DNA from 3 places in the Cetobacterium sp. NK01 genome. Region 2 is predicted to be linked to each of the others. Evidence: riboswitches for the same ligand, from Rfam matches in the RefSeq annotation. Region 2 holds a riboswitch; each other region holds the start of a gene.
The links. Region 2 has a riboswitch for cyclic di-GMP ahead of NON08_RS06690 (MarR family transcriptional regulator). Riboswitches for the same ligand answer to the same signal wherever they lie in the genome.
Positions count from the first base shown of each region.

Region 1 (4,250 bases), on a different contig from region 2:
TCTTAGCTCTCGTATCTTGATGTGTTGTTCCAAAGTGTGTCATTATAACAGCACTTTTTCCTCCCGTATAAAACTCTGCATCTTCAAAAGCTTCTTCTCCATGTGCTAAAACTAAAGCTGTAGATAAACAAAATAGTGACAATAATAATTTTTTCATAGAAATAACCCTCCCAAATATAATTTAAATTTGGAAGAAGAGTTTCCCCTTCTCCGTCCTCGCAGATTTTTCATAATGGCAGGTCTCCTGACTTAGATTCATCCTACTCGCATCCCTTCCCAAATTTAAAATTTAGTGGTTTTAATACTTTCATCCTCTTTACAGTGGCGGGACCGTTTAAGCTTTTCACTTAATTCCCTTTTAATCTTTAGAACCATTACAGGGGTATATTATCACTAACATGTTTTTTTTTCAATCATTTTATAAAAAAAGAATACTTCAAACATCTTCTATATATTATATTGATATTATTTTTTCTTATTTCTATAAAAATAAACAATATAAACTCTTGATAAAATTGCACCGATTAAAGCGGCAAAAAATCTTTGTCCACTATTTTGAGCTAAATAATAAAATCCAACTAATAAAAGTAAAATTCTAACGATAGAAGTTACGAAAATAAACAATGAAGGATTTTTAAACTTTTTACTTTCATTAACACCAAAATCTAAACTATAAAAAAATAAAAAACCTAAAACAATTCCACCTATAAATGCAATAATCATAATGCTCTCCTCCTTCTATAACTTCATATACTATTTAACACTATTTACCATTAAAAAAAAATTTTCCTTGCTTTTTATAAAATTTTTAATACAAATTAAAGAATAGTTGACTTTTTTTAACTTTTATTATATTATTTTTATATAAAATAAATAACTGAGGCAAAATAAGGGAAACTTTATGACGCAAAGCTATAGGGTCTTTAAAATGACAGCCAGTTGCACTAATTTTTAGTGTATCTGGTTTTTTTATTTATATGGGGAGGAAATATGAAAAAAATTTTAATTTGTAGTTTTTTACTTGCAATATCATCTTTTAGTTATTCATCTGAAGAAGGTTACGACGCTGAAGCTACTATGAATATAACTGCTACTATTATTAAACCGTTAACAGTTCAATCAAATGGACCTTTGGAATTTGGAACTCTTTTACCAGGTACTATCGGTACTTCTAGATCTAGTTTTACTATTGATGGTGAAAAATATTCTAAAGTTAAAATAACTTTTGATGGTTTAGAACCTGATGGAGATAACTTTGAAGTTCCTTTAAAATTAGATGGATCTTCTAATGAGTCTTTTATGGTATATTTCAATTGTAGCACTAACTCTGATGAAAAAGTAAATCAAGAAAATAAGTTTATTAACCTAACTTCAATGGGAAAGTCAACTCTACATATTGCTGCTTCTACAACACTAGATGCTGACCAAACTCCTGGAAAATATACAGGCCAAATTACTATGAGAGCAACATACGAATAAAAAAAATCCTTATACAAAAATTGTATAAGGATTTCCTATTTTATTTGCTTTTTCTTATCTCATCTATAACTTCTAATAAAAACTTCTTACACTGATCATTTTTAATTGTATAGTAAACATCATGAAATTGCAGTGATGGAAACTCTGCTAAAAGTATATTCATAACCATTCTATCTCTATAAATATCAGATCTATTTAAGCTTCTTTCTATTTTTCTTAAACTCTCTTCATCATCTTCCAAAAGATTATCCACAATTGTATTAGCATTTTTAATTAAAATATCTAAATTTGTAAGTCTATCTCTTCTATTTCTAACCTTATTTTTTTCATAAAATGTTTTTCCTTTATTTAACTCTGTTAAAAGTCCAAATAAATTAAGCGTTGGATCTTTTTCTAAAATATTTAGTATTTTTCCATATATTATATTACTCTCTTTATCCTCTGGACTTTGGTTTTTTAAATTTTTTATATATTTTTCTGAAATTTTAATTAATATATCGTTCATAAAATTTTCCTCCATAATATTTTCTTAGACTTATAGTATAACATACTTTATAAAATATATAAATAACTTATAGATAATATTGCAATTATACGACATTCATAGTATATACTATATTAAAACAATAGAGGAGGTTAGTATGTATGATACAATTGTAATTGGAGGTGGAGCAGGTGGACTTACAACTTCAATTGGTCTTGCTTCTGCTGGAAAAAAGGTTCTTTTAATTGAAAAAGATCACTTAGGTGGAGAATGTACTTGGGGTGGATGTGTTCCATCTAAAAGTTTTATCTCTGCATCTAAAACTGCTTCAACTTTGACAGAAGCTCTAGAAATGGCTCTTAAAAATGTTCATGCTATTGGCGATAGTGAACTCCCTCATATTTCTAACTTCAAAAATATAGATTTTGTAAAAGGTGAAGGAGCTTTTATTGATAAAAATACTATTTTAGTTAATGGACAACAATATATTGGAAAATATATTGTTATTTCTACAGGAAGTTCACCTTTTATTCCTAATATAAAAGGATTAGATAAAGTTAAGTACTTGGCAAATCATAACTTCTTTTATGAAAAAGGTGATTATAAAAGTATTACTTTAATTGGTGCTGGAATAATCTCTTTAGAACTAGCTTTTCCTCTTAAAAAATTAAATATAGATGTAACTATTCTTGAAAAATCCGATATTTTTCTACCTATGATGGAAGCTGAAGTGAGAGATTTTTATCTTGATAAATTAAAAGAAGCAGGAATCAATTTAATATTAAATTGCACATCTATGGAGATTGAAAATACAGATAATAATATTCTAATAAAAACTAATAATGGTGATTTTTTAAGTGAAAAAATATTTATCTCTGCTGGTAGAACTCCAAATATACAGAATCTTAATTTAGATAAAACTAAAATTAAGTATGATACAAAAGGAATTTCTGTAGATGAATTTATGAGAACATCTGAAAAAAATATATTTGCAATTGGTGATATAGCCTCTTCTTTCAAATTTTCACATGTGGCTGGTTACCAAGGAGAAATTGTTGTGAGAAATATTCTTTTCCCATATATTATGAAAAAGATAGATTATTCATTTATTCCTTGGACACTTTTTGGAGATATTGAAGTTTCTAAAGTTGGTTTAAATGAGAAGGATGCTCACAAAAAATATAAAAAAACATATATATATTCTCTAGATTTAAATAATGAGAGAAGTTTAATTACATTTGAAAAAGCATTTTTTCTAAAAATTATTTGTGATAATAGATTTAATATTGTCGGCGCTACATGTATTGGTGAACGGGCTGGTGAAATTATTGGTTTCTTACAACTAATGATTGGAAATAAAGTAAAATTTTATAAAGTTATGAATTCTGTACAAGCATATCCAACATATACGTATTATATTAGAAATTTAGCTAAAAAAGCTTATATTGATTATCTAAGAAGTTTTTTACCTTAAAATTTTAGGGATATTATTAAAATAATAATATCCCTTTTTAATTTTTATTTTATCTTGATAAAAAATTTTCTTTTATATTCTCTAATTTTTCTTTATTTAAAATTAAATCTAACCCTAATAAAGCTAAAGCTTTTCCTCCTAATATAACAGCTTCATCTCCTTTAATAGACCCAGCTGCTTTTGCAAATTCATGGGTATGACCAAAAACATTACAATCACAAATTTTTATATTTGGATGAATTGTTGGTATTATGTGACTCACGTTCCCCACATCAGTTGATCCCATCCCCTTTTTTGAATCTGTAGAAACCTCTACTCCTAATTTTTTCATAGTTTCTACATAAAGTTCATCAAAATATCTCGTTGGTATAAGATTATCAACTCTATTTTGAAAACTAGAAATTTTTACAGTACATCCTGTCATAAGTGCTGCACCATGAGCTATAGCTTCTACTTTTTCTGTAACTTCATCACAACCCTCTTTTGTCGAAGATCTAATATAAAATCTAGCCTTAGTGTAATCTGGAATTATATTTGGTGCATCCCCTCCATGAGTTATTATTCCGTGAATTTTTACATCTGATTTAACATGTTGTCTAAGTGTTGCAATTCCGTTGAAAAAATGTAGTAATGCATCTAAAGCATTTTTACCATTTTCAGGAGAACCTGCAGCATGAGATGATTGCCCAAAGAATTCAAAATCCAAAGGATTTACTGCTAAACTCTTCTTTGTTATTGAATGCTCGCTTCCTGGATGTATTATCATTGCAACATCCACCCCTTCAAAAAGATTTTCACGAACAAAAGAACCCT
Region 1 covers NZ_JANIBO010000005.1:11,092-15,341, reverse strand. The annotation lists gene NON08_RS13465 (sirohydrochlorin cobaltochelatase) at 1-157, opposite strand, end outside; cobalamin riboswitch at 217-391, opposite strand; gene NON08_RS13460 (ATP synthase subunit I) at 466-723, opposite strand; cyclic di-GMP riboswitch class I at 872-947, shown strand; gene NON08_RS13455 (hypothetical protein) at 991-1,479, shown strand; gene NON08_RS13450 (hypothetical protein) at 1,520-1,984, opposite strand; gene NON08_RS13445 (dihydrolipoyl dehydrogenase family protein) at 2,121-3,437, shown strand; gene NON08_RS13440 (M20 family metallopeptidase) at 3,487-4,250, opposite strand, start outside.
Region 1: another riboswitch for cyclic di-GMP. It lies ahead of NON08_RS13455 (hypothetical protein); the one in region 2 lies ahead of NON08_RS06690 (MarR family transcriptional regulator).

Region 2 (4,250 bases):
AAGATAATCTAGCTGATTATAGTAAAAAATTTAATTTTGATATTGAGTCCACTTTTTTTTATAAATTAAATCCTGAAAATTATAAAAATAAATATGACCTAATTTTAAGTGATGAACCTAGTTTAAATATAAATACTTTAATTGTAAATAGCTTTAATCCTATCCAGATTTTATCTGCTATTAATAGTCATATTTTAGAAAATACTTTAAAAAAACTATGTTCTAATAAATAAAATATTTTTTTGTTTTTGTTTTATTTTTTTGATATAAATGATATACTAGATTGATATTATTTTGAAAGGGATTTAAAATGAAAATAAATATTACAACTACTCATATTAGAATATATCGATTATTAAATTTTCTTCCAGAAAAAAATATAGAGTTCATTGCAAAATTCTTAAAAATGAATAAACAAAATGTAATTTTATATATAAAACAAATTTATCACTATATTGATAATAAAAATTCTAACAACTCATTAGCTAGTATAATTAATGAGATTAATAATAATAAAACTATTTTTAAAACTTTAAAAAAACATCAAATTTTTAGCAAAGATGATCGGATTTTTTATATTATTTTAAAACTGTTAAGAGATTATGATTTAAACCTTAATACTCTATCTATTATCTTCAATGTTTCAAGAAGAACTTTAAATGATGATTTAATAAGTATTAAAAAAAAATTGAAAATTTATAACTTGGAAATATCTAGTATTCCTAGTAAAGGAATTAGTATTTTAGGTGATTGTGATGACCAAAAAATTTGTTCTTTATCGTATCTTTTTAAATTTTTAATTGAAGTTGATGAACTTCCATTTATAATGTCTCAAGATTATTCTGAATTTTTTCAACAAAATATCTATATAAAATTAAATAATGAGATTGATTATTTTACTTATACATTTGATTTTGATATATTTATAAACAATAAAAAATTAATTAAAAGCTTATATATAGTTTATGGTTATGAAAACTCTTTAAATAAAATTAAAACTCTTTCTTTTGAAGAGTTTAAAAAATATTTTCTTGATGTTTTTCCAATGAAAACTATGGAAAGGGCATACAAATTTTTCAAAAATTCACTATTAGGAGATTTTCCAATTAAATATATAAGAATTTTTACTTTAACTTTACAATTTTGCAATGGAACATTAAAAAAAGATGGTGTTTCACTAAAAAAAGAAAACCTGAAATTAAAAGAACTTTTTTTAAAAAATGTCTCTTTCAGTGTATCTGAAGATAATTTTTTTGAAAAATTTTTAAATAGAGTTAATACAGCAAGTAAAGAAAGTTCTTTCTTAGGTATGTTTGATCTTTCATTTTTAAATCTATCTTTAGATAATAAAATTAAATTTGAATGTGCTGCTCTTTTTTTAGAATTAAAAAAAATATATTTTAATATTCAACTATCTAATATTATTTTTCTTTATCTTTGGAATTTAAATAAAAGTAATATTTCAGAACTTACTGATACTATTGTTGTTTTTAAAGAAATTCCTAAGTTTTTACATCCTATTATTCAAAATACTTTCTTTATAAAAGAAAACATTCGAATATCTAAATTTATAATGGAGTCTGAATTAGATTCTTATATATCAAATGATGAAAATCTATCAGTTATAACTTTTGAAAAACTAAAAGTTATAAATCGTTACCCTTTTATAAAACAATATTCTTTACCCATATAAAAATGTAACCTCTATAAAAATTATAGAGGTTATATTTTTAATATTTGCATTAATTTTATTCTACTACATAGATCTTTTCCCATTTTTGTTGGATGAAGTCTAAAAACTCTTTTATCATCAAATGTTCCATATTTTTGAATTAAATTTTTCTCTTCTAATTTTTTTATACAAATTGATACTGAACCCTTTGATAGTTCTATCCCCTTTGTCAATTCGCATAATGTTATCCCTGGGTTTTCATTTATTCTTCTCAATATCTTTTCATGCGTGGAATTAATATGATATTTATTTAACTCCTTTTTTATCTCTGTTTTATGCATAATACAACACCCCTAATTATTTAATCTATATCTATTTATATTATAGATATTTTTTATTTCCTTCTTTAAAATATTTTTTCAAAAAAAAAACACTTACCCCTTGATTAAAGAATAAGTGCAACTGGCTACCATTTTAAAGGCCCTATAGCTTTGCGTCCTATGATTTCTCATAGTTTGCCGTATATTTTTATTTTTTATATTATATCTACTTACATCTTTTTCTGCAATACTTTTTTTAATTAGAATATAACTTAAAAACAATAATAAATAAAAAAGATGGAATAAATCCATCCTTTTTTATATTTTATTATTAGGATTAGGTGCTAGTTAGCTTGAACCTCTTTTGCTAAAGGTCCTTTATCTCCACTTTCAATTTTGAAAGATACGTTTTGTCCCTCTTCTAAAAATCTGAATCCATCACCAATGATTCCTGAAAAGTGTACAAAGTAATCTTTTCCCTCTTCACAAGTTACAAATCCAAATCCTTTCTCTTTGTTAAACCATTTTACTGTTCCTTTTGTCATAATTCTGTTCCCCTCCGCATTTATAAAAGCTTTATAGAGATTTAATTAATCTCTTATATGCATTTATAGTATCATATATAATCTATAAATTAAATATTTCAATTTTTCTTTTTAGAGAAGCAAAAGTGATATATTGGATCTTTAGTCATTTTTATAGTGTTACTATTCTAATCTTGCTCTATCTATGATAAACTATTATAGTCGGGGGGTGGTATTAATGAATACAACAGCTGCTAATGTTCTAAAAGTTTTATCTCAAAATGAGATGTCTATTGATGATATGCAACTGTATTTTAACGTTGAGCGAAGCTCAATTATCAAAACAATTACACAACTTAATGAGTTTTTAGAATCAATTGAACTTCCTATTATTTCAAAATTTCATGACATTTATTTTTTAAAACTAACACCTAAAGAACTAGAGATAGTTTTTGAAAATTTTACAATTTTAACTTTTGATGAAAAAATTGATTATCTTTTTATTAAATTTATTTCCACTGGGTTTTTAAATTTAGAAAGAGAAAAAGAGATTTTAGATATTTCAAGAAGCACTATTTTAAGATCCTTTCAAAATGTTAAAGATGAATTTTCAAAGAATGGAAGTACCTATGAATATAACCATGGAAAAGGCCTTGTTTTAAAAGAACTCTCACTTAAAGATAAACAAAATTTTTATAAAAAGCTTATGAAACTTTTTATTGAGGAGGATATTCTTGTTCCTGCAAGAAAAAATCTTTTAAATACAATTAAACCATTTGATACAAAAGAACGACTTTCTCAACTTTATCCTATACTTAAAAACTCTAATATTTCTATTAACTATTTTTTACTCTCTTTTATATGCTCTTTAGAAATTTGTATAAATATTTTTGGAGGATTTAATTTTATTGATAAATCAAATTTAACTTTAGATAAGTTTAAAGAGATTAGAGAAAATATAGATACTTTTGGTCCAGAGTTTAATGAAGAGTTTAAAAATCAACTTTCTCATTTTTTAACGAATCTTTATTTGGAAAAGGGAATTTTAGAAAATAGTATAAAAAGTATTTGTTTTAATCTCATTGAATCTATTAAATTGAAATTTAAAATAGATATAAAAAATAAAGAGCTTGAAAAAATGCTTTTTAATAAGTTATATCTTTCATTTTTTAAATATAATAATAAAATTATAAAAATTATTAATGTATCGTTTAATAAGCCACACAAATTTATTTTAAATAATTTTGAATCTATTTTAAAAGATTTTAATTATGATTTGTATTTAGTTGATAAGTTTATGATTGTTTATGCTATTAGAAGAATTATTATAGATGAAAACTTTTCTAATATAAAAAATGTGTTACTTCTTTTTAACGAAGTTGCTGCTACTGATCAGATTATTTTTAAAAAATCTCTTAGAGTATTTCTTCCTAATATCAACTTTGATGTTGAAGCTACTTTTTTTCATAAAAAAAATATTATCCAAAATCATGAAAACTATGATATCATTATTAGTGACAGTAACATTGTCTCTAATGTAGAAGTTGTTGAATATTATAGTACTATTAATGTTCATGATATTTTAGAAAATCACGCTTTAACAAGTGGTTTAAAAAAATTAAACAATAATTAAACATAAAAGAACACTTTTTCAGGTGTTCTTTTTTAAGTTTTATTCTTATTAAAGATATGATACACTATTTCATGTAGGAGGTGGTTCAATGAATACAACAG
Region 2 covers NZ_JANIBO010000001.1:1,364,237-1,368,486, reverse strand. The annotation lists gene NON08_RS06700 (hypothetical protein) at 1-233, shown strand, start outside; gene NON08_RS06695 (hypothetical protein) at 311-1,693, shown strand; gene NON08_RS06690 (MarR family transcriptional regulator) at 1,723-2,013, opposite strand; cyclic di-GMP riboswitch class I at 2,127-2,202, opposite strand; gene NON08_RS06685 (cold-shock protein) at 2,337-2,537, opposite strand; gene NON08_RS06680 (hypothetical protein) at 2,755-4,149, shown strand; gene NON08_RS06675 (hypothetical protein) at 4,238-4,250, shown strand, end outside.

Region 3 (4,250 bases), on a different contig from region 2:
CATCCTTAATCTCTTGATTAAACTCTTTTAAATCTAGTTCTTCATTTATTAAAAATCTTTTATTCCCCAGTAAAAAACTATTTTTATTTTTTGAATCACTTAAATAAAATGAAAATGTTCCACGTCTATTTCCAGTGTTTTTTATTTTTCCAAAAAACTCTAGTTTTTTATTTTCTTTTTTTATAACTAAGTTTTTCAAAGTTAAATTGGTTTTTAGATCTCCTACATACCCTACAATTTCCATTTTAAGATTTGTTAAAATTTTAAGAGTAGAACTCTTATTTTTTATCTCTTTTTCAGTTACAACGGGCATCTCTTTAATACCTAAAACTGTTGTGTATTCTCCTGATTCACTTCCCTTAGGTGCTTTTATAAAAACTTTTAAAACACCCTCTTGCCCGGGTTTTAGGTTAAGGGTTTTCGGGTAATACTCCACCCAGCTAGTCATATCTTTTCCTTTTTTACTTTTTTCCACAGAGAAAATATATTTAATTGAAGTATTAGTGCCGTTATATAGGTAATACTCTTCAATTTCCCCAGAACCACCTATATTTTTATCAAAGTTTACAGGATGAATATTAACATATGAGTATACCTTAGAGAATAGAAGCATAAGTATAATAAAGATATTTTTTTTCATAGTTGTTCTCCTTAAAAAAGCCTCTAAACTTCTTAGAGGCTTTTAAATTTTTAGTTATCTTATTTTGAAGTGGCCTTATCAACAACTAGAGCTGGGTTTTTACTAAATTTAACGCTTAATGTTGATGTATTTGAATAACTGCCTTCATCTAAATTAGCTTGTTGAAATTCAGTAGCCTCTATTTTTGAGTTTAAATCAACTTGTATATGCTTTATATTTTTATTTGTTGAAAATATATTAGTGTGAGTATTTTTATTACCAGCTAAAGATAAGGTAAGACCTTTTGAAGTAGCAGAAGCAGCATTAAAAACTCTTCCAGTTAGTGTATGCGCCATACGGACATTATTATCTGAATGAGTTAAATTATTGTGAGGACTTGTAAGAGATATTTTTAGCATAGTATTGTCAGGGAAATTGTTATCATTTGCTCTTTTTATATAAACAGACCTACTTACTTTAGAAGGAGATGTACTTCCCTTCATAATTGTTCCATGATCTAATTCAATTGATTTTATTGCTGTTACTCCCTCTGGTCTTTCTGTTATGATAAGTCCTGAATCAACTATAAATGCCTTTGTTGTAATATCAATTTGATTCTCACCACTAGCTCTAGGGGTTCCAGTTGATTGTGATGGTCCAATTGGCGTTGATGGTACGGCCATAAGTGTTGCTGATAATGCTAATAATCCTAATAAAACCTTTTTCATTTTTTTCCTCCTTATATTATCTATATTTTTAGTTTGTTGATAGTTCTATAGTTTATATCTTCGTATATCTCTATTTCGTAAGGATGATTTTTTTTCATTCCATCTAACTCTAAAGTTATCTTTTTACTTTCTCCTGCATATATACGCCCTAAAGTATTTCTAACTAAAGTATTGTTTTTACCCTTAACTTGTATCCCAAACTCTACCCCTCTTTTATCAGATGGATTTTTTATAGCAATATCTAATTTTGTCTTTCCATTTTCTTCATAAACTTTATAGTTATCTATTTTTATGAACGGTTCTAAATTTCCAACATATCCAATCATCTCTATAGATGCATTTATTCTAATTCCTACATTGGACTTTATTCCTGTTCCATCCTTTTTTATACTTGGAACTGATATGAGTGAACTATCTAAGTGAAAACCATATTCACCATCTTTTGATTCTTTTGGTGCTTTAGCAAAAACTTTTAAAAGCCCAGTTTCTCCTGGTTTAACTGTTAAAACTTTTGGATAAAATTCAACCCATTGGCTCATATCTCCTCTTATGTCACTTCCAGGAGATACAGCAAACTTATATCTTAAAGTTTCTAAGCCGTTATTAGGAAAATAAAACTCTTGATACCCTTCACCGTTATCTATTCTTTTTTCAAATCCATCTGGCATTATGTGAAAACTGTAAGAAATGATATTTAAAATTATAAAAAAAAGTGTAATTAATTTTTTCATGTTGCCCCCCGTTATAAAGTTAAAAATTTATAAAAAAAAGTTGCACCTATTGTATAGCGATACAACTTGTGCAACTGGCTGCCATTTAACAGGCCCTATAGTTTTGCGTCCTCAAATTTCTTTGAGTTTGCCATATTTTATTTTATGATTGGCTATAATTATAGAGCATTTTAAAAAAAAATTCTATTAGAAATTTTTGTATATTTATTTTAATTTTTTTCTAGTATAAAAAAACGAACTATATACATACAAGTTTGGTATTAGTGAAAAATGTTTCAAGTATAATCTATAAGTTTGTTTTTTAGATGTTTTTGAAATATTATATAAAATTTTGCAAATTTATAAAGGGTGAGGTATATAAAATTACTGAAGGATTTAATTAGGAGATGGCTAAGGGGGAAAAATGCAGATAAAAAGAAAAAAATCAATTCGTGAACAAGTTTATGAATATTTAAAAGAGGAGATTGTAAACGGAAAAATAGAGGAAGAAAGTAGAATTGTAGAAGAGGAATATGCATTGAAATTAAATGTAAGTAGAACTCCTTTGAGAGAAGCTATTAGAATGCTTGAGTTAGAGGGGCTTATAGAAGGAAGAGAAAAAGGAGGAGTAATAGTTCCTAAAACAACAAAAAAAGATGTAGAAGAGGTAATAAAAATAAGAATGGCTTTAGAAACTGTTATTTTTCAAGAAATATTTGAAAAGGTTACTGAACATGATATAAAAAAATTAGAAAAAAATATAGATAAAACAAAGTTAATAATAGAAAATGAGAAAGAATCTTCAAATGTATTTAAATATTTTTCTGAATTTAATAGAATTCTCTATCATATTGCAGATTCACCAAGAGTTGTAAATTTAATTAATAATTTAAATCTATACTTAAAAAAATTTAGAAAAATATCTATTGAAAACAGTAATCGGAGATTAAATGCTCACAAAGATCATGTTAATATGGTAGAATTTATAAAAAAAGATAGAAAAAAAGAGATAATAGATTTAAATAAAAAACATCTATTAGAGGCAAAAGAGTTTTTAATACAGCAGTTAGAAATACGTGAAAATAAAAGTTACTAAAATATTTTTTCTTGCTAAAACATCTAAAAGAAAGTATTATATTGTATATAATATATTTAGGAGATTATAATTCATGAGAAAAAGTAGTAGTGATAATATCTATGAAACAATAAAAAATGATTTGTTAGTTGGGAATATAGATTTTGGAGATAAGATTGTTGAAATTGATTATGCTAATAAGCTAAATGTAAGTAGGACTCCTTTGAGAGAAGCTATAAAAAAACTTGAAATTGAGGGGATCATAGAAAGATTACCTAATGGAAGATTAAGAGTTATGGAGATTACTCCACAAAAAATTGATGAAATATTTGAAATTAGAATTTGCTTAGAGGGGATTTTATTTGATTCAATTATTAAAAATAAAAATGAAATTGAAAGAATATATCAAAATCTTGTTCTAACAAAATATTTAATAGATACGGAAAATTGGAGTGAAGTAAGAAGACTATTTTTAGAATATAACTCTCTTGTTTATTCGGCGTCCTCTTTAGAATATGCAGTGAAAATTTTAAGACACTATGATTTTATTATTTCAGCTCTAAAGAGAAAATCTTTAAAAAATGAGAATAGAATTTTAAAAGCTTATAATGAGCATTTAGAAATTATAAATTTATTGAAAGAGGATGAGTTAGAAAAAGCAAAAGAAGCCAATAGAATACACCTATTAAATGCAAAAGAGGGAGTGAAAAATGCTATCAAGTAAAATTGATAGCATTTTTTTTATAAAAAAAATTGACAAATGAAAAAAAAAATAATAAATTATAATTGTATACAATTATTCAAAAATGAAAAAGGAGGAATTTATGATAACTCTATATAACAAAGGGGTTTTTTTAGTTGATGGAAAAGATATTATTCAAAATGAAAGTATTGTAGAAAGTGGTAAAAGCGAAGCTAAAAAGGGAACAATAACTTATGAAATATTAAAAAAACATAATATTTCAAATGATATGGAAAATTTAAAATTGAAATTTGATTGTCTAGCCTCACATGATATAACCTATGTTGGAATAATTCAAACAGCAAAAGCTAGTGGCCTTGAAAAATTTCCCATTCCATACGTATTAACAAATTGTCATAATACTTTATGTGCTGTA
Region 3 covers NZ_JANIBO010000002.1:54,773-59,022, forward strand. The annotation lists gene NON08_RS09465 (hypothetical protein) at 1-640, opposite strand, end outside; gene NON08_RS09470 (hypothetical protein) at 700-1,347, opposite strand; gene NON08_RS09475 (hypothetical protein) at 1,368-2,078, opposite strand; cyclic di-GMP riboswitch class I at 2,145-2,220, opposite strand; gene NON08_RS09480 (GntR family transcriptional regulator) at 2,482-3,153, shown strand; gene NON08_RS09485 (GntR family transcriptional regulator) at 3,227-3,856, shown strand; gene NON08_RS09490 (hydratase) at 3,957-4,250, shown strand, end outside.
Region 3: another riboswitch for cyclic di-GMP. It lies ahead of NON08_RS09475 (hypothetical protein); the one in region 2 lies ahead of NON08_RS06690 (MarR family transcriptional regulator).